Regions from separate parts of the Mesorhizobium sp. M0862 genome, predicted to be linked through region 1. Evidence: riboswitches for the same ligand, from Rfam matches in the RefSeq annotation. Region 1 holds a riboswitch; each other region holds the start of a gene.
The links. A riboswitch is a leader RNA that binds a small molecule or an ion and turns the genes downstream of it on or off. The one in region 1 is predicted to bind cobalamin.
Positions count from the first base shown of each region.

Region 2: it holds a riboswitch for cobalamin, as region 1 does, so the genes downstream of both, NKI15_RS04895 (DUF1636 family protein) here and NKI15_RS21690 (aromatic ring-hydroxylating oxygenase subunit alpha) in region 1, are expected to answer to the same signal.
Region 3: it holds a riboswitch for cobalamin, as region 1 does, so the genes downstream of both, metE (5-methyltetrahydropteroyltriglutamate--homocysteine S-methyltransferase) here and NKI15_RS21690 (aromatic ring-hydroxylating oxygenase subunit alpha) in region 1, are expected to answer to the same signal.
Region 4: it holds a riboswitch for cobalamin, as region 1 does, so the genes downstream of both, NKI15_RS04660 (CbtB domain-containing protein) here and NKI15_RS21690 (aromatic ring-hydroxylating oxygenase subunit alpha) in region 1, are expected to answer to the same signal.

Region 1 is NZ_JAMYOJ010000015.1:28,811-33,870, forward strand. Features, by position in the region: gene NKI15_RS21670 (ABC transporter ATP-binding protein) at 1-721, shown strand, start outside; gene NKI15_RS21675 (DUF680 domain-containing protein) at 795-1,028, opposite strand; gene NKI15_RS21680 (DUF680 domain-containing protein) at 1,100-1,303, opposite strand; gene NKI15_RS21685 (DUF680 domain-containing protein) at 1,370-1,576, opposite strand; cobalamin riboswitch at 2,076-2,277, shown strand; gene NKI15_RS21690 (aromatic ring-hydroxylating oxygenase subunit alpha) at 2,395-3,642, shown strand; gene NKI15_RS21695 (FAD-binding oxidoreductase) at 3,680-4,780, shown strand; gene NKI15_RS21700 (PqqD family protein) at 4,943-5,060, shown strand, end outside.
Region 2 is NZ_JAMYOJ010000002.1:467,395-472,454, forward strand. Features, by position in the region: gene NKI15_RS04870 (four helix bundle protein) at 1-25, opposite strand, end outside; gene NKI15_RS04875 (NADH-quinone oxidoreductase subunit C) at 109-711, opposite strand; gene NKI15_RS04880 (NuoB/complex I 20 kDa subunit family protein) at 716-1,297, opposite strand; gene NKI15_RS04885 (NADH-quinone oxidoreductase subunit A) at 1,288-1,653, opposite strand; gene NKI15_RS04890 (winged helix-turn-helix domain-containing protein) at 1,981-3,183, shown strand; cobalamin riboswitch at 3,213-3,417, shown strand; gene NKI15_RS04895 (DUF1636 family protein) at 3,456-3,881, shown strand; gene cobW (cobalamin biosynthesis protein CobW) at 3,884-4,936, shown strand; gene cobN (cobaltochelatase subunit CobN) at 4,955-5,060, shown strand, end outside.
Region 3 is NZ_JAMYOJ010000030.1:34,370-39,429, forward strand. Features, by position in the region: gene NKI15_RS29050 (cytochrome-c peroxidase) at 1-771, shown strand, start outside; gene metE (5-methyltetrahydropteroyltriglutamate--homocysteine S-methyltransferase) at 1,210-3,561, opposite strand; cobalamin riboswitch at 3,656-3,803, opposite strand; gene NKI15_RS29060 (hypothetical protein) at 3,895-4,164, opposite strand; gene NKI15_RS29065 (adenosine kinase) at 4,210-5,060, opposite strand, start outside.
Region 4 is NZ_JAMYOJ010000002.1:421,245-426,304, forward strand. Features, by position in the region: gene cobD (threonine-phosphate decarboxylase CobD) at 1-644, opposite strand, end outside; gene cbiB (adenosylcobinamide-phosphate synthase CbiB) at 643-1,620, shown strand; gene cobO (cob(I)yrinic acid a,c-diamide adenosyltransferase) at 1,769-2,383, opposite strand; gene cobU (bifunctional adenosylcobinamide kinase/adenosylcobinamide-phosphate guanylyltransferase) at 2,385-2,897, opposite strand; gene NKI15_RS04655 (CbtA family protein) at 2,890-3,693, opposite strand; gene NKI15_RS04660 (CbtB domain-containing protein) at 3,709-3,888, opposite strand; cobalamin riboswitch at 3,925-4,121, opposite strand; gene NKI15_RS04665 (gamma-glutamylcyclotransferase) at 4,189-4,881, opposite strand; gene NKI15_RS04670 (aromatic ring-hydroxylating oxygenase subunit alpha) at 5,017-5,060, shown strand, end outside.

The DNA of each region.
Region 1 (5,060 bases):
CAAGGCGATGTCGGGCGGCCAGCGCCAGCGTGTCGCCATCGGTCGCGCCATCGTGCGCAATCCGAAAGTGTTCCTGTTCGACGAGCCGCTGTCGAATCTCGACGCGGCGCTGCGCGTCGCGACCCGCATCGAGATCGCCAAGCTCAAGGAATCGATGCCTGCCACGACCATGATCTACGTCACCCACGATCAGGTCGAAGCGATGACGCTCGCCGACCGCATCGTCGTGCTGAAGGACGGCCATATCGAGCAGGTCGGCACGCCGATGGACCTCTACAAGAAGCCCGGCAATCTGTTCGTTGCCCAGTTCATCGGCTCGCCGGCCATGAACATCCTGCCGGCGACAATCGACAGGACGGGCAACCCGACAATCGTCAGCCATGTCGGCGGCCGCAAGGCAACGGTGCCGATCGCAACGCCGGCGTCAGCAAAGGGTGCGGCAGTCAGCTTCGGCGTGCGGCCGGAGGATCTGTCGGCCGCCACCGGCGCGGAATATCTTTTCGAGGGCGTGGTGGACTATGTCGAGCAACTCGGCGAGGTGCAGCTTGTCTATGTCGATATCGGCCGCGCCGACCTGCCGTTGGTGACCAAGCTGCCCGGCAATGTCGAGGTCAAGCGCGGGGCAAAGCTGCGACTGACCGCGGATGCCGGGGACCTGCACATCTTCGACGCCGATGGGCACTCCTTCTCGCTCAAGCCGGTGGAAGTGAAGGCGGCTTGAGATAGCTGCGTCGTACAGGCATGAAAAAAGAGCGGCGGGCCAGGCCCGCCGCTCTTTTTTTAAGCTTCGGCTGTTAGTTGTTGCCGAACCGATCCCTGTCGCTGCTCTGAGGAACGAACTTCTGTTGGTCGTTCGACGAGTTCAGCAGCTTGTAGACCGCCGAGTTGGTGCCGGTCGACGAAGTGCGGGTGGTGTCGACGGCAGCGGCCGGCTGGTTGGCGCCATTGGAGCCATAATTGTCGCTGCCGGCAAAGGCAGCGCTCGAAACAGCCAGAACGGCTGCGGTGGCAAGAACGATCTTCTTCATTTTAGTCTCCTGAATTTTTCTGATGCCGCCAGCTGCAGCGGATAAGCCCGCCACGTGCTGGAAACCGGCTTTTAGCGGCCGAAAAGGTTACGGTCGGCACCGTGGGCAGGCGCCTGCTCGGCTGGAGCCGACTTCTCAACCGAAGCCGTATGGCCACTATCGGTCGACGTAATCGCAGGCTGGTTGGCGCCGTTCGAACCGTAGTTGTCGCTACCGGCGAAAGCGCTGCCGGAGATGGCCAAAACGGCGGCGGCAGCAAGGATGATCTTTTTCATTTCAAATACTCCTGAATTTTTTGGGATCCCGAGAGCGACGGGTTAGCCGCCCTTCTTTGGTCGGGATCAGCGATTGCCGTAGAGGTCGCGGTCGGCGCCCTGAACGACAGGCTGCTTGTCAGCGTGCGCCGGCTTCTGAATGGAAGCCGTATACGAGCTGTCGACCGAGACGGCTGGCTGGTTCGCACCATTGGAACCGTAATTGTCGCTACCGGCGAAGGCGCTGCCGGTGATCGCCAAAACGGCTGCGGCAGTGAGGATGATCTTTTTCATTTTTAGGACTCCAGTTTGTCTGTCCGTCTAGCGGCGTGTCTTGGGAGGAATTCGCGTCGTTCGGACAGCCCCGATGTGGGAAAGCCATAGGCTGGTTTCCAATCACGAAGTTGTTCCGTGTGGACCACGGTCCTGCACCTTGAAATTGTGCCAGGAAGTTCTTCTATGGTCATTTATCGTATTGTTTTCAGTTGCTTATGTCGAACCGAGTGGTTCGCTCCGGTGTCGGTTTCCGGGCCGTCGTTCACACCGTCCTGCACGCATTGTCAACAGAAACGAACCGTTCGGTTCGATTAGAGATTGCTAATAGTAACTTTTCGATACCGTTGAGCCCTTTTTGCCCCCGATCGGAACTGGATCCGCAGCGATTCGAAACGGCGATGATAGCGCCGCAAGACAGGATCTCAGCCCTTCGGTGGTCGGCGGGGCGTATGCCGCGCGTGTCGCGCCGCATGGATATGATGTCGCTTTCATGCCGACGTCGCGATCGCTGCCGTGATTAGATGATCGCATCTCAGGTGCCGCTTCGTGACGACGCAGCGGAGAATTGGGAAGCCGGTCAGAATCCGGCGCTGCCCCCGCAACGGTGGTGGAGTTGAAGTCGCAACGGGAGACCACTGGGCAAGAGCCTGGGAAGGTGTCGCGATGGTCCGCAAGGACAACTCCAGAGCCCGGAAACCAGCCCGAGATGCATAGACTCGACTGATCGCGGTGGGCGGTCAAGAGGTGGATAGTGCATGTCCGGCGCCGCGCCGGCCTGAGTCCGATCCTTCCTCCATCACCACCAAGTTCAGTCCTTAAACCACGAGGACAGAACTATGGATACGCGCAACGACATGCTGAGGCTCCTGAACGGCCGCAAGCAAGGCTTTTCGCTGGAACAGCCCTTCTACACCGACCCGGACTATTTCAAGCTCGACATGGAGCACATCTGGTATCGCGACTGGCTGTTCATCGGCCATGATTGCGAACTGCCGAAGCCCGGCAGCTATATCACCGTGCAGATCGGCGATTATCCGGTGGTGCTGGTCCGCGACCAGAAGGGCAACATCAACGCCTTTCACAATTCCTGCCGCCATCGCGGCAGCCGTGTCTGCAACACTGAGAAGGGCATGGCGGCAAAGCTTGTCTGCCCCTATCACCAGTGGACCTACGAGCTTGACGGCCGGCTGCTGTTTGCCCGCCAGATGGCCGACGGTTTCGACAAGAGCCAGTTCGGCCTGAAGCCCGTCGCCTGCGAGAGCGTCGGCGGCTACATCTTCATCTGCCTGGCGAAAGAACCTGCCGACTTTGCGCCGATGCGCGCCATGATAGAGCCCTACCTCAAGCCGCACCGGCTGAATGAAGCCAAGGTCGCCTTCGAGAGCACCATCATCGAGAAGGGCAACTGGAAGCTGGTCTGGGAAAACAACCGCGAATGCTATCACTGCGCCGGCAATCATCCGGAGCTGTGCAAGACATTCCCCGAAGCGCCGACGGTGACCGGCGTGCAGGGCGCCGACAGCGATCCGGAGATGCTGGCGCACTGGGCGAAATGCGAGGCGGCGGGCCTGCCGAGCAAGTTCCGCATCGATCCGGCCGGGCAATACCGCGCCACCCGCGCGCCGCTGCTGCGCGATGCCGTCAGCTACACGATGTCCGGAAAGCGCGCGGTGACGAAGAACCTGTCCGACACTGTTGCCGCCGACCGCATCGGCACCTTGATGCATTACCACTATCCGACGACCTGGAACCACATACTGATCGACCATGCGGTCACCTTCCGGGTGCTGCCGATCAGCGCCACCGAAACCGCGGTGACGACCAAGTGGCTGGTGCACAAGGATGCGGTCGAGGGGGTCGACTACAACCTTGAGGAGCTCACCCATGTCTGGACGGAGACCAACGACCAGGACCGCCGCATCGTCGAGGAAAACGCCTTTGGCATCCTGTCTCCGGCCTATGAGCCCGGCCCCTATTCGGAGCTGCACGAGGGCGGCGTGATCCAGTTCGTCGAATGGTACGCGGCCTTCATCGGCCCGCGCCTTGCCGAAGGCGGCCGGCCGGCGCTGCGCAGCGTCGCGTGAGCTGGAGCAGGCGAAGAGGGACCAGAGGATGAATGCGATGACGGATCTTGGGCTCTATCGCCATCTCGACCAGATGGCGCCGTGGAACGATAGGCTGCAGGTGCTGGAAGTGATCGGCGTCAGCGACGAGGCGCCCGACGTCAAGACCTTCACCTTCCGCTCCGACAACCAGACCTGGTTCCGCTACAAGCCGGGCCAGTTCCTGACGCTGGAACTGCCGACACCGGACGGGCCGCTGATGCGCACCTACACGCTGTCGTCGTCGCCATCGCGGCCGTTTTCGATCGCGGTGACGATCAAGGCGCAGGCCGGCAGCATCGGCACGCGCTGGATGTTCGACCATCTGGCACCCGGCTCGCACGTCAAGGCCTATGGACCGGCGGGCGACTTCTCGTTGCACAGCCACCCGGCGGCCAAATACCTGTTCATTTCGGCCGGCTCCGGCGTGACGCCGATGATGTCGATGCTGCGCTGGCTGAACGACTGCGCGCCATGGACCGATGTCGGTTTCGTCAACTGCGCGCGGCGTGCCGAAGAGATCATCTTCCGCAAGGAACTCGAACTGCTCGGCGGCCATATGCCCGGCCTGTCGCTCGGCTTCATGATCGAGGAACGTTCCAGCCGCGAGGGCTGGTACGGTCATATGGGGCGCATCGACGCGATCCGGCTGCCCCTGCTGGCTCCGGATTTCCGCGAGCGCGAAATCTTCTGCTGCGGCCCCGATCCGTTCATGCGCGCCGTGCGCGGCATGCTGGATGCCGCCGGCTTCGACATGACGAAATACCATCAGGAGAGCTTTGCCGCGCCTGTGGTGGAGGAAATTCCGGCGCCGTTTGCCTCCCCGGTCGAGGACGGCATCGCTGCACCTGTCGAAGCCGTGACGCCGATCCGCTTCTCGCTTTCGGAGGTCGATGCCGGCTGCGTCGCCGGCCAGACCGTGCTGCAGACCGCGCGCAGCTCGGGCGTGCGGATTCCCGCCGCCTGCGAGTTCGGCCTGTGCGGCACCTGCAAGGTGAAGAAGGTCTCCGGCGAAGTCGAGATGAGCCACAATGGCGGCATCCTCGACCACGAGATCGATGACGGTTTCATCCTTGCCTGCTGCTCGAAACCGTTGTCGGCGCTCGAAATCGAGGCTTGAGCCGGTCGACTTCGCCGCAACGGTCGCCGACGCAGGCGTTGTGTTCGCGGGTCTTTGTCTTGCCAAGCATAGGCCGAGTGATTTAGACGCACTTAGGAAGGGCTGGGCAGACCGTGAAACCGGCGCATCCCTTCATGGGCGCATGGAACGGGGGACAGAGCGATGCAACAGCGGGTCTACGCGGTCGCAAGCAAGGACATCGTTTTCGAATCATTCGATGGCGAAGCCGTCGTTCTCGATCTTTCGAACGGTAAGTATTTTGGCTTTTCCGATTCCGGCA
Region 2 (5,060 bases), on a different contig from region 1:
GGTAGCAATCCTCAGCAAGCGTCATCGCCGATTGCCCACCTTCAAGTCGCGATAAGATTCGATCCGTTGCTCCAAATCTTTTCCTACTGACTACTCACTACTTCCTACTCACTGTTTCGCCTTCTCATCGCCCGGCAGGACGTAGTCCGTCCCTTCCCATGGCGAAAGAAAATCGAAATTGCGGAATTCCTGCTTCAATTCCACCGGCTCGTAGATCACGCGCTTGGCTTCGTCGTCGTAGCGCACCTCGACGAAACCTGTCAGCGGGAAGTCCTTGCGCAGGGGATGGCCCTCGAAGCCGTAATCCGTGAGGATGCGGCGCAGGTCCGGATGGCCGGAGAACAGCACGCCATAGAGATCGTAGGCTTCGCGCTCATACCAGTCGGCGCCGGGATAGACAGCGGTGAGCGACGGCACCAGCGTCTCTTCGTCGGCCTGCACCTTGATGCGGATGCGCAAATTCTGCTTCGGCGACAGCAGATGATAGACGACATCGAAACGCTTGACGCGCGACGGGTAGTCGGCGCCGCAGATATCGATGATCGAAATGAACTGGCAGCCCGAATCGTCACGCAGGAAGCTTGTCACCTCGATCAGATTGTCTGTAGCAACCGAGATCGTCAGTTCGCCATAGGCAAGCACTGCATCGGTGACGCGGCCCGGCAGCTTTTCGCCGAGATAGGTCGACAGTTCGCTCAGGGATGCGGCCATGGGTCTACCGTTCGATCGTGCCGGTGCGGCGGATCTTCTTCTGCAGGAGAAGAATGCCGTAGAGCAGCGCTTCGGCGCTTGGCGGGCAGCCGGGCACATAGATGTCGACCGGCACGATGCGGTCGCAGCCGCGCACCACCGAATAGGAATAGTGATAATAGCCGCCGCCATTGGCGCAGGAGCCCATCGAGATGACGTAGCGCGGCTCCGGCATCTGGTCGTAGACCTTGCGCAAAGCCGGGGCCATCTTGTTGGTCAGCGTTCCCGCCACGATCATGATGTCGGACTGGCGCGGCGACGCGCGAGGAGCCACGCCAAACCTTTCAGAATCATAGCGCGGCATCGAGGTGTGGATCATCTCGACGGCACAGCAGGCTAGACCGAAGGTCATGAACATCAGCGAGCCGCTGCGTGCCCAGGTGATCAGCGCCTCGGTCGAGGTGACCAGAAAACCCTTGTCGGCCAGTTCATTGTTGATCTCGAGGAAGAACGGATCGTCGGAACCGACCGGACGTCCGGTATTGGGGTCGATCAGGCCTTTGGGCTTCGGCGCGACGAGCGTTCCGGAACTGTCGTTCAATCCCATTCCAGCGCTCCTTTTTTCCATTCATAGGCAAAGCCGATGGTCAGCACCGCCAAAAACACCATCATCGACCAGAAACCGAGCATGCCGATCTTCGAGAACGACACCGCCCACGGAAACAGGAAGGCCACTTCCAGATCGAAGATGATGAACAGGATTGACACCAGGTAGAAGCGGATGTCGAATTTCATCCGGGCATCGTCGAACGAGTTGAACCCGCACTCGTAGGCGGAAAGCTTCTCCGGATCGGGATTGCGATAAGCCACCAGGAACGGCGCGATGATAAGCGCCAGGCCTACAACCGCGGCCACGGCGATGAAGAGGACGATGGGCAGGTATGAACTGAGGAGTACGTTCATGCTCGGCTTTCCGTTGGCGGCCAATCCACTTTGATTACAGCAACCAACCCTAATGCGGAAGCGCGACAGTTTAACCGCTGAACCGTTTTAGGTGCCTTTGCTGCAACGCGGCGAGGGTTAGCGCACGGCTTTCAGCGAAGCAAGTCAAACCTTGTTCAAAAGACAGTGCTGGACGGCAGGCCGGGAAAAACTGGTCCGATCTCCTCCTGTTTGATTTCCTTCATCTTTCACTCCACTTTTGTCTCCTGACACATCTCCCGCCATTTGCCTGCTAGCATGACCGGAATCGCCGGCTAAAGTCGGGAAAATGGTTCGAGGCAAGACACTTTGACGAAGGACAAAATCTCACTCCCCGCGGCCAGGCGCATCGCGCTCGCCGCGCAAGGATTTCTCGATCCCCGCCCGGTCGGCACGCCCGATCGCCGCCACCTCGCCCGCGTGCTGTCGCGCACCGGCTTGCTGCAGATCGATTCCGTCAGCGCGGTGGTGCGCGCCCACTATATGCCGCTCTATTCGCGGCTTGGCCCCTACCCGCTGGCTTTGCTCGACAATGCGGCCATCACCCGCAAACGCACGGTGTTCGAATACTGGGCGCATGAGGCCTCGTTCCTGCCGGTCGAGACCTACCCGCTGATGCGCTGGCGCATGCAGCGGGCCGAGCAAGGCGACGAAATGTATCTCGGCCTCGCCAAATGGGGCCGCGAGCACGCCGCCTATATCGAAGAGATCTACCGCGCGGTCGCCGAGCGCGGCCCGATTGCCGCTTCGGCACTGGAAGGCCAGAAAGGTTCGGGCGGCTGGTGGGGCTGGAGCCACGCCAAGCACGCCTTCGAATGGCTGTTCTGGGTCGGACGCATCACCACGGCGCACCGCCGTGGCTTCGAGCGTTTCTACGACCTGCCCGAGCGCGTTCTGCCGCAGGCGATCCTCGATCTGCCGGTGCCGGCGGCCGAGGACGCGCACCGCGAATTGCTGCGCATTTCCGCCCGCGCCCACGGCATCGCGACGTCGGGTGACCTGCGCGATTATTTCCGCTTGTCGCCGGCCGACATGAAGGGCCGGTTGGAGGAACTGGTTGAGATGGGCGAGTTGCTGCCGGTAAACGTCGAAGGCTGGGACAAGCCGGCTTACCTCTATAGGGACGCCCGCCTGCCGCGAAAGATCGAGGCCCGCGCGCTACTGGCGCCCTTCGATCCGGTGGTCTTCGAGCGCTCGCGCACCGAGCGCCTGTTCGATTTCCACTACCGCATCGAGATCTACACCCCGGCTGACAAGCGCCAATATGGCTACTACGTGCTGCCCTTCCTGCTCGGCGACCGGATCGTCGCCCGCGTCGATCTCAAGGCCGACCGCCCGGCCAGCGTGCTGCGCGTCCACGCCGCCTACGCCGAACCCGGCGCGCCGCCGGAAACTGCCGCAGAGCTGTTCGAGGAATTGAAGCAGATGCAGGGCTGGCTTGGCCTTGAGCGCATCGAAGTGGCGCCGGCCGGCAATCTGGGGAAACCCCTGGCCGACATCGCCATGTCGTAGCAGCGCGTTGACACAACTCCCCGCAACAGCCTAAATCCGCTCCAGACGGTCCCCTGCCCGCAACGGCAAGGGCCAAGAGGGAATGCGGTGCGGGACGAAAATCCCAAATCCGCGGCTGTCCCCGCAACTGTAAGCGAAGAGCCAAGGCCGAAAGCCACTGGGTAACACCGGGAAGGCGGCTAACCAAGGCGATGACCCGCGAGCCAGGAGACCTGCCGTCTGAGACAAAGTATCCGATCGCCTGGCGGGTTTCCGGGCAAGGAGCACGGTTTTTGGACCAGAACAGCAGTTTTTCGGCTGGCACAGCGGACATTGCGTCCAGGGACAACGACGCCCTGACCGGCGTGACCGTCATCGTCTGCGCCTCCTGCCGCGATGAGACCGGTTCCGACGCCCATCCGCGCGCCGGCGAATTGCTGGCTGAGGACACACGCCGCGCCGCTGCCGGCGATATCCGGGTCCGCACCGCCGAATGTCTCGGCAATTGCAAGCGCCGCCTCAGCGCCGCGATCCTGCGCGATGGCTGCTGGAGCTATGTCTTCGGCGATCTGACCGCAACCAGCGGCGCCGACCTCGTTACCGGCGCAAAGCTCTTCGCGACTTCGGCCGACGGCCTCATCCCGTGGCGCGGCCGGCCCGATAGCCTCAAGCGCGGCCTCGTTGCCCGCATCCCACCCCTCGACATGCTGAAGGACTGACGATGAACGCTTCAAACCCGGCCGCCAACCTCTCCCGTGTTCCCTGCACTGTCGTTACAGGCTTCCTCGGCGCCGGCAAGACGACGCTGGTCCGCCATCTCCTGGAAAATGCCGGCGGCAAGCGCATCGCCATCATCGTCAACGAGTTCGGCGACATCGGCATCGACGGGGAAATCCTGAAAGGCTGCGGCATCGACACTTGCCCCGAGGAAAACATCGTCGAACTGGCCAATGGCTGCATCTGCTGTACAGTCGCCGACGATTTCGTGCCCGCCCTCGACAAGATCCTCGCGCTGACACCGAGGGTCGACCACATCCTGATCGAGACCTCGGGCCTCGCTCTGCCCAAGCCGCTGGTCCAGGCGTTCCAGTGGCCGAGCGTGAAGAGCCGGGTAACCGTCGACGGTGTCATCGCCGTGGTAGACGGCCCGGCGCTGGCCGAAGGCCGCGTCGCCAACGACATGGACGCTTTGCAGGCACAGCGCGCTCAGGACGAGACGCTCGACCACGACGATCCGGTCGAAGAAGTCTTCGAGGACCAGATCGCCTGCGCCGATTTGATCATCCTGTCGAAGAGCGATCTAATGGACGCCCCCGGTTCGGCCCGCGCCAACGCCATCATCAATGAACATTCCGCCCGCGCCGTGAAGATCGTGCCGACCGCACATGGCAAGCTCGATCCCTCGGTGCTGCTCGGCCTCGGCCTCGCCGTCGAGGACGACATCGAGAACCGCAAATCGCACCATGACGGCGCCTTCGACCACGAGCATGACGATTTCGACACCTTCATCGTCGACATCCCCTCGATCACCAACCCGGACGAACTGGCCAAGCGCGTCGCCACGGTTGCCGAGGAACAGAATGTGCTGCGTGTGAAAGGCTTCGTCGATGTCGGCGGCAAGCCGATGCGGCTTTTGCTGCAGGCCGTCGGCCCGCGCGTCAATCATTACTATGACCGCGCCTGGGCGGCTGAGGACGACCGCCGCTCGCGTCTTGTCGTCATTGGCCTGAAAGGACTGAACCGCCCGGCGATCGAGCGTATACTCGCCGGCTGATCCAAACCACGAGCCGAAATGCATATACTCACCACCACATCCGCCTCGCTCGACGATCTCGCCGAGCCCGTCGATCTCGGGCAGACGCCGGCGGATATCGTGGCGCTGTCCTTCACCGACAGCG
Region 3 (5,060 bases), on a different contig from region 1:
GGTTGGCAGAAGGGACAGCGCAACGCGCCGACTGTACTGAACGCTGTCTTCAACATCGCCCAGTTCTGGGATGGTCGTGCCGAAGACCTGAAGGCTCAGGCGAAGGGACCGGTCCAAGCCGGGATCGAAATGGCCAATACACCGGGCCAACTCATCGCCACTCTCAAGTCCATGCCGCAATATGTCGAGTGGTTCGATGCAGCTTTTCCGGCTGAAGCCGATCGGGTCACCTTCGACAACTTCGCCAAGGCGATCGAAGCCTTCGAGGCGACACTGGTCACACCTGCCCCGTTCGACAGCTTCCTGAATGGTGATGAGGTTGCCATGACTTCCGAACAGAAACAGGGCCTGGTGCTTTTCATGGACAAAGGCTGCTCGTCCTGCCATGCCGGCATCAACGTTGGTGGGCAAGCCTATTACCCATTCGGCCTCGTGGAACGGCCCAGCGCCGAAGTCCTGCCGGACAAAGACAAGGGCCGATTTGAGGTCACCAATGCAGCCGACGATTCCTATGTCTTCCGCGTGGCGCCGCTGCGCAACGTTGCACTCACCGCGCCATACTTTCATTCGGGCAAGGTTTGGGATCTGAAACAGGCCGTCGCCATTATGGGGACCACCCAGCTCGGCGTAGTACTGGCGGACGAAGAAGTTGACCTGCTTGTTGCCTTCCTCAACTCGCTGACCGGAGAGGCACCTGACGTCGCCTATCCCATCTTACCCTCAGAAACGGCGACAACGCCCCGGCCTGTAACGCAGATCTCAGGAAAATAAGGGCCAACTGGCTGCGGACTTGCAATCGAAAATGATTGGCGATTTTTACTTGGCGACACGAATTGCGACGTCCATCTCCGAATTGGCGGGACGCTAGCGATACCCGAACCCTGCCACCTCGCCCGTAGTCTGCGCGATCAACTGGGGGCGGACAGACGCAGCACCATATATTGTCGCTGCCTGAGCGAACGCGCCAAGCAGTCTACTTTGAGAAACGACGCCAGTCCGATTTGTTCGAGGCGCGGGGCCTGTATGTCCCCAAGGAACCGATGTTATAGCGTAGTGCCACATTTATATTTCTGCGGGATTAAGACACGTGCCGTAGGGAAATTGCACATTTGCGCCGAGTGGCTCATTTCCAAGAGTGTGATCGGTTTGGCATATTCCCGACCGACATCCGCCAGCCGGCAACTCCCCACACGCTGAGGAAGAGAGGCCTCACGCCTGCACTTTCTGCCGGAGCGCGCGTGCTGCAGCGACCATGTTAATGAGGGCAGGGCGGACCTCCTCCCATTTGCGTGTTTTGAGGCCACAGTCCGGGTTTATCCACAGTTGGCCGTCGGACAGTCGCTCGCGGGCAAGCATGACTAAGTCCGAAATCTCGCCGACTTCCGGGACGCGTGGTGAGTGAATATCATAGACGCCAGGACCGATTTCGTTCGGATATTTGGAGCTCGTGAAGGCGTCCAACAGTTCCATCTTCGAGCGCGACGTCTCAACCGAAATGACATCCGCATCCATTCCAGCGATCGCGTGAATGATCTCGTTGAACTCCGAATAGCACATGTGGGTATGAATTTGAGTCGCGTCCTTTACACCCGTTGAAGCGATCCGGAAACATTCGACAGCCCAGTCGAGATAGACTTTCCAGTCAGATTGGCGCAGTGGCAATCCTTCGCGAAACGCGGCCTCATCGATCTGGACCATCCTTGCGCCGGATCTTTCGAGATCCGTCACTTCGTCGCGGATGGCGAGCGCGATCTGGCGGCAGGCTTCGGAGCGGGGTACGTCGTCGCGAACAAAAGACCAGTTGAGAATGGTGACTGGGCCTGTGAGCATTCCCTTCACGGGCTTTTCCGTAAGCGACTGGGCGAATTGCCACCAGCGCACTGTCATCGGATTGCGCCTCGATACGTCGCCGAAAATGATGGGGGGACGCACGTAGCGCGACCCATAGCTTTGTACCCAGGCATGCTCGGTGAGCGCGAAGCCGGACAACTGCTCGCCGAAATGCTGTACCATGTCGTTTCGCTCGAACTCACCATGCACCAGCACGTCCAGCCCGATCTCTTCCTGCCAGCGAATTGCAGCCTCGATCTCCTTCTTCAGGAACGTCTCATAGTCGACATAGCTCAGCTGGCCCTTCGCATGAGCGGCCCGCGCCTTGCGTACCTGCGGCGTCTGCGGGAAGGACCCGATGGTCGTCGTCGGGAACGGCGGCAGCCCGAGTGAGCCGGCCTGGACTCTGGAGCGCTCGCCAAAAGCGCTCTCTCGTCGCTTCGCGCTGTCCTGAATGCTAGCGATCCGCCCCTGAACAAGCGGGTCATGGATCCTCGTGGATGTCACGCGCGTGGCGGCAGCCTCGGCAGACGCTTTCAACGCGCCTGCCACCGCATCCCTGCCTTGGGACAGGGCCCGGGCCAGCAAGACCAGCTCGTCGGTCTTCTGGGCCGCGAAGGCGAGCCACGACCTGATGTCCGCGTCGAGTTCCGTCTCCATGCGCAGATCAATCGGCACATGCAGCATCGAGCAAGAAGGCGCGATCTCGACGCGGTCCAAGGGCCAGCCGGCGACGATCGGTTTGATGCGGTCGAGAATGGCGGGCAGGTTCGCACGCCAGACGTTGCGGCCATCGATCAAGCCAAGCGAGAGCACCAGATCCTTCGGAGCGAGCCGAGCCACCGTTTCCAGCTGCTCGGGAGCGCGCACGAGATCAATATGCAGGCCGGCCAGGGGCAGAGAAATCGCGGTTTCGAGATTGTCTCCCAGCGACCCGAAATACGTAGCCAGCATGATCTTCAGCTCGGGCGCGGCTTTCGACAGCTGGCCATAGGCGAATTCGAACGCAGCTCGTTCGTTCGGGTTCAGATCGAGGACAAGCGCTGGCTCATCGATCTGCACCCAGTCGGCTCCCGACAGCTTCAGCCTCTCCAGAAGCTGCTCGTAAACCGGCAGCAGCCGCGGTAGGAGAGCGATGGGACCGAACCCCTCGGCAGGCGATTTCGCCAGCTTGAGGAAGGTGATGGGTCCAAGGATGACTGGGCGTGTGTGAATGCCGAGAGCTTTAGCCTCGAGGAAGTAATCGACCGGCTTCGATGACGAGAGGGCGAACGTCTGATCATCATCGAGTTCCGGCACAATGTAGTGGTAGTTGGTGTCAAACCACTTGGTCATTTCCATCGCGGTTACACCAAGTCCATGAGCCTCCTCCTGGTAACCAGCGTGTCCACAATCCTCCGTCTGACCCTGGTTGCCGCGCGCCATTGCGAAGTAGATGTCAAGTGGGACCTCGCCGCTATTCCAGCCGTAACGGGATGGAACGGCCCCGACCATGGCTGCGGTGTCGAGCACATGGTCGTAAAGCGAGAAGTCGTTCGACGGGATTTTCGACACGCCGCGATCGCGCTGCTCTTCCCAGCTAGCGGCACGGAGCGCCTTCGACGTCGCAAGAAGGTCGCCAGCGGACGATGTTCCGGACCAGTAGCTTTCAAGCGCGAATTTCAGTTCTCGCCGACGACCGAAGCGCGGCACGCCGAGCGTTGCTACAGGAATTTGCTGAGAGACAGTCATGTCATACCCCGATGATTGGGGCGTCGGTGACAAGGAAGGCGCTAGCAGGCCGGCATCAACGCCGGGTTGCAGCGGCCACCGAGACACCCCGCCCGTGGACGTAATTCGCGTGGCAGGCCTCCTGGCTCGCGGGGTTGGCTCGCCGCTAACAGTTGCGGGGGCAGCGCCGGCATCGCACCGGCTTCCCTCTTAGCTCCGCTGCGGCAGCACCGTACGCGAGAACCACAACACGCAGACAATCACAGCAACCCGCTCTTTGTCAATGACGCATAATGAAATGTTTATGTCGTTATATGGTCGCGTTTTACGCCTTTGTCTAACATTGTGAAATATTCAGTCTGCTGCCCGCATTCGGCATCGTGGGACGTGATCGCAAGTCAAGTCCGACGGACGCCGCGAGTTCTCCGTTACGTCAGGAACCTTACTGGCCTTCCCCAAGCTGAGCTTCTGGAAAATGCTGGTGACGATCTGGATGACGGTGAATGCCGTCATGGCAAGCACGCCTTGCACCGCTCCTCCAGCGAGCTTCACGGCAGCAGCATGGGTCAGTTCTCCGAAGCGAATGGCTGTCGCTATCAGCGAGCTTTGATACAGTTCCGCCACTGCGGTCATCGCGTCAGTAGGGCGGCTGGTTAGTTGCCCGCGCATCTACAGCAACCCAGCCCCTTCCGCCTCGCGGCGCAAATTCTGCCTTGGCCTTGGGCCGATCTGCTGGATCACCAGGCCGGCCGCCAGCGAGCCGAGATCGCCGCAATCCTTCAGGCTGCGTTCGGTCGTGTAGCCGTAGAGGAAGCCGGCGGCATAGAGGTCGCCGGCGCCGGTGGTGTCGACCAGTTCGCGGATCGTTGTCGCCTGGATGGTGACGGTCTCGTCACCGCGCACGATCACCGAGCCTTTTTCGGAGCGGGTGACGGCGGCAATCTTGCAGTCCTTGCGGATAGCCTCCAGCGCCTCGTCGAAGGATTTGGTCTGGTAGAGCGACTTGATCTCGTGGCTGTTGGCAAAGACGATGTCCACAGTGCCCGAGCGCATCAGCTCGAGGAACTCGTCCCGGTAACGGTCGACGCAGAACGAATCCGACAACGTCATCGACACTTCGCGTCCGGCCTCGTGTGCGAGCTTCGCCGTCTGCCGGATCGCCTCCTTGGCGCGCGGCGGGTCCCAGAGATAGCCCTCGAAATAAGTAACCTTGGCGCCCGAGGCCTTCTCGGCCTCGACGTCCTCCGGCCCGAGTTCGATGCAGGCGCCGAGATAGGTGTTCATCGAACGCTCGCCGTCGGGAGTGACGAAGATCATCGAGCGCGCCGTCGGCGGCTGTCCCTCAAGCGGCCTAGTGTCGAAGGCAACGCCCTGGGCATGGATGTCATGGGCATAGATTTCGCCGAGCGGATCGTTCGACACCTTGCCGAAGAAGGCAGCACGGCCGCCGAAGCTGGCGACGCCCGCCGCCGTGTTGCCGGCGCTGCCGCCCGAGGCCTCGATCGCCGGCCCCATGCGGC
Region 4 (5,060 bases), on a different contig from region 1:
AAGCCGAGCCGCAGGCCGGCGAGACCGAAGAACTTGCCAAACGAGCGCAGCACGACGATGCCGCCCCGCCCGACATCGCCGGCCAGGCTTTCCGCGTGCGGGCCGACATCCATGAAGGCTTCGTCGACGACCAGCAGACCGCCTATGGCGCGCAATGTCTCGGCAAGCCGAAGCAGCCTCTCCCGCGACACGACGCGCCCGTCGGGATTGTTGGGATTGACGACGATGGCAATTTCGGCTCCCGCAAGCGCCTCGAAATCGTCGACCTCCGCCACCGCATGGCCGGCAATCGCGGCGGCCCTGGCATGCTCGGCATAGGTCGGCCCGAGCACCAGCGCCTTGCCGGGGCTGACCAGCGAGGCGACGCGCGGCAGCAGGATCTGCGTGCCCGGGGCGACCGCCACATTCTCGGCCGAAGGCGCGCCATAGGTGCCGGCCGCGACCCTGGCCAGCTCACGCAGGCGCGCGGCCTCCGGCAATCGTGACAGGGCGGTGGCGGGCAGCTCGAAAAGCGGGTAGGAGTGCGGATTGATACCTGTCGAGAGATCGACGAAAGGTTGTGGCGCGTGAGGGAAGAGCGCCTTCGCCCGGCCAAGGGATCCACCGTGATCCACCACAGTAATCGCTCCATCAGAAAGCTTCATGTCGATCCTGATCGCTTTCCTGTCGCTGGCCATCGAACGCATCCTGGGTTACCCGGACTGGCTGTTCCGTGCCGTCGGCCATCCCGTCACCTGGTTCGGCAGGCTGATAGCCTTTCTCGACCACAGGCTCAACCGCGACACTGATTCCGACGCGCTGCGTCGCCGCCGCGGCGTGCAGGCGCTGCTGGTGATCGTGCTGGTGCCGGCGGCAATCGCCTTCATCGTGCAAATCCTGCTCTGGCAGCTCTTTCCTGCCGGCATGATCATCACGGCAATCCTGGCCTCGTCGCTGCTGTCGCAAAAGAGCCTTACCGAACATGTCGAGGCGGTGGCCGATTCGCTGGATACCGGCGGGCTGCCGCTCGGCCGCATTGCGGTTGCGCGCATCGTCGGCCGCGATCCCGAGAAGCTCGACCACGCCGGCGTCAGCCGCGCCGCCATCGAAAGCCTGGCCGAGAATTTCTCCGACGGCATCGTTGCGCCCGCCTTCTGGACAGGTGTCTGCGGTCTGGCCGGCGGCGTCGCCTACAAGGCCGCCAACACCGCCGATTCGATGATCGGCCACCGCTCGCCACACCACGAAGCCTTCGGCCGGGCGGCGGCACTTTTCGACGACTGGATCAATTTGCCGGCTTCGCGCCTGACCGGCCTGCTGATCGTGCTGGCGGCCTTCGGCGTCAAGGATGCCGACCCCCGCAATGCATGGCAGGCAATGCGGCGCGACGCCAAAAAGCACCGCTCGCCCAATGCCGGCTGGCCGGAAGCGGCAATGGCCGGCGCACTCGGCCTGGCGCTCGCCGGCCCGCGCAGCTATGGCGGCGTCATCGTCGAGGACGCCTATATGGGCGAAGGCGGTAGGCGCGCGGCGGAAAGCCAGGACATCAGGCAGGCGCTGAAATTGTACCAGGTGGCGGACTATCTGCTGATTGGGCTGTTCGGGTTGCTGTCGGCGGTGCTTATCGCGGTGACGTTCTGAGAGCGTACCGTCGCCCTTCCTTTACCCTCTCCCTTGTGGGGAGGGTCGGCGCGAAGCGCCGGGGTGGGGGACTGCGACCTACGAGGACCCCCACCCCGATCCGCTTCGCGGATCGACCCTCCCCACAAGGGGGAGGGTACGAAACCCCTCAAAACTCGATCCCCTGCTGTGCCTTCACGCCGGCCGAAAAATGATGCTTCGTCACGCCCATCTCCGTCACCAGATCCGCCGCCTCGACCAGCGCCGGCTTGGCGTTGCGGCCGGTGACGACGACATGCAGACCTTCGCGCCGCGCTTTCAGCGCCGCCACCACTCGGTCGAGATCGAGATAGTCGTAGCGCAGCGCGATGTTCAGTTCGTCCAGCACGACGAGGCTGATCGAGGGATCGGCGATCAGCTCCAGCGCCTTGGCCCAGGCGGCTTCGGCCGCCTTAATGTCGCGCTTCAGATCCTGCGTCTCCCAGGTGAAACCCTCGCCCATCGTGTGCCAGACGACGCGGCCGCCAAACGCCGCGAAGGCATCCTTCTCGCCGGTGTGCCATTTGCCCTTGATGAACTGGACGATTCCGACGCGCTTGCCATAGCCGAGCATGCGTAGCGCCAGCCCGAAGGCAGCCGTGGTCTTGCCCTTGCCGGGTCCGGTGTTGACGATCAGCAGCCCCTTCTCGACCGTCTTTTCCGCGACCTCGGCGTCCTGCACCGCCTTGCGCTTGGCCATCTTGGCGCGATGGCGCTCTTCGTCTTTTGCGTCGATATCGGTCATCTCATTTCACCTTGAGCGGCAGCCCCGCCACCATCAGAAGCACCATATCAGCTACCACCGCGATCTGCTGGTTGAGCCTGCCGGCGGCATCGCGGAACCGGCGTGCCAGCGCATTGTCGGGCACGATGCCTTGTCCGACTTCGTTGGAGACCACGAACCACGGCCCGCGCGGCCACGAAAGCACATCGGCCAGCCGTCGGCACTCCCCCTCTAGATCATGATCGGCCAGCATATGATTGGTCAGCCAAAGCGTCAGGCAGTCGACAAGCACCGGCTGGTTGTCCGGCAATGCCTCGAGCGCACCTGCAAGATCAAGCGGAGCATCGATGGTCGCCCATCCCTCGCCGCGGCGCGAGCGGTGTTGCGCGATGCGCTCGCGCATTTCGCCGTCATAGGCTTGCGCTGTGGCGATATAGGCCCATGGCGGCGGCAACGCCGTCGCCAAAGTTTCGGCATGCGCGCTCTTGCCGGAGCGCGCACCGCCGATGATGAAGGTCAAACTGCGATCAGGCAAAGCTGTCGCGCAGGCTGGTCGCGGTGCCGGTGAAGCGCGAGTGCACTATGCCGACAACTGCGCCGAGCACCAGCCAGAACACCAGATTGGTCAGCGTCACCGCCACCACGAACTGATGATGCAGGCCCTCCGGGATCGGCGTTACGAAACTGTCAGGCTGCGGCGCGCCGACAATATGCGGGGCGACGATCAGGACGACGGCGAGCACGGTCAGGGGCGCCGACGTGCGGAAGGTGATAAGGGCAAGGCCGATCGCGGTTGCCATCACCGTTGCCCACCACCAGATCTGGCGCTGTATGAGATCGGCCGCCGGCATTGCCGGCAGTTCCGGCGGCAGGCCGAGTCCCGGCGCCAGCGTGAACACGGCAAAGCCCGCCAGACCCCAGAACACGCCCTGGCGCCAGCTGCCGATGCCGCCGGCGAACTCGGAAACCGCCACCAGGACCAGCGCGAAGCCGATGCCGGTGACGATATTGGCGACGACACTGAAGGCGAAACGCTCGAAGCCGTCGGCCGGCGCCCAGCCTTCGTCCTCCGCCGGCGCGGCTGCTTCAGCCGGGGCTGCGCTGCTCACGGCATTTTCCGCCGGCGCGGCGGTGCTCATGGCATTGGTGTCCGCAGCGTTGGCGGCGGGCGCCGCGGCATGCTCATGCTCATGGCCGCCACCAGCCTTTTCGTAGACCTCCGCCTTGAGGATCAGCGGCACGGTGGCGTAGGCCTGCATGCAGGCGAGAGCGACACCGGCCACGAGCCCTGCGATCGCCGCGATGAACACGACGTTGCGAAACAGGTTCATGATGTCAGATCCTCGTCAGTGGCAGGGAAACGCCATCGAATGGCGATAGTCGTGCGCCGCATTGTGGACCGCATCGATGTGCGAGAAACCGACAACGCCGACGACGAAAATCCCCAGAAACGCGCTAAGCACGAGCTGCATGAAGCGCGACTGCGAGGAGACGGAAGCGCCGAGGGAGACGGAAGCGGTATTCATATCTTGTCCTTTCGCCCTCCACCCGAGGGCATCGAAGTCAGTTCCCTGTCGCCGGCAGGTCTCCTGGCTCGCGGATCAGCGCCCTTCCCCACCTTCCCGAAGAAAAAATCCTCAGTGGCTTGGAGAGGACTACCGCACACAGTTGCGGGGGCAGCCACGGCATTGGGCCAACAAGTCAGCCCTCACCGCATTCCCTCTTGGTCCCTAACGGAACCGACGACATGCATGACTATAGGCTGAAACGGCCGCATCCGGCAAACCAAATTCCGCCGGCCAACAGCGCGAATGCGCCATGCGGCGTTACGGGTTCAACGCGGTGATCCGCTCGGCAACCAGCCGCTGCAGCCGCCACAGATGGCGATCGTGAATGCCGCGCTCTTCAAGGTTTTTCACCGTGTTGTAGAGATAGTCGGCGCCCGACCCCCAGTGCCCGCAGGACGTTGCCAGCCTTTCGACGACCTTGCCCTCGTCGAGCGGTCCTGAATAGGTCAGGCCGTTGCGGTTGATGACGAAGGCCAATGCCCTGAGCGGTCCGGCCTCGCTTGCAAGCTTGAGCATGCGCGGCCGGTAGCTTGTCGGCTTCAGCGTGACTTCGCGCCGGAAAAGCCGGCCCAACTGCTCGCGCCGGTTATTGCCGGTCAGCCGAAAGGCGACGCCCTTGCATTGTCCGCCACGGTCCAGCGCCATCATCAGGCCGGGGCTGTCCTTGGTGCCGCGCCAGCGCGTGATGTTCATGCAAAAGGACCGATGCCAGCCGCGCGCCAGCGCAACGCGGTCCTCGACATAATCTATTTCCGGTTTCCAGATCAGCGATCCATAGCCGAACAGCCATAGCGGTTCGCTGTCCGGGAGTTCGACCTGCAATTCATCCAGCAGCGCGTCATAGTCGGCGTCATCGAGATGCATCGCGTCCGGATCCGGCCCGGGGTCTCTGATCTCGCGCCAGCAGCGCGCGACCAGCTCCGGCGTAAGCGACATCTGTCGTGCGGCCACTTCCGAATGCCCCCAATTTCCGAATGTCCCGTGTCCACGACATGATTATGCGCCGCGCCTGCAACCGGCAATGCGGCACTCTGATTGACAAACGATTTGCCGGGGTGTCGGCTGACGCTTCATAGGAAGCCAGCCATGCATCCCAGCCCGAGCGAGCGCGACCCCTATAACGGCCTGAG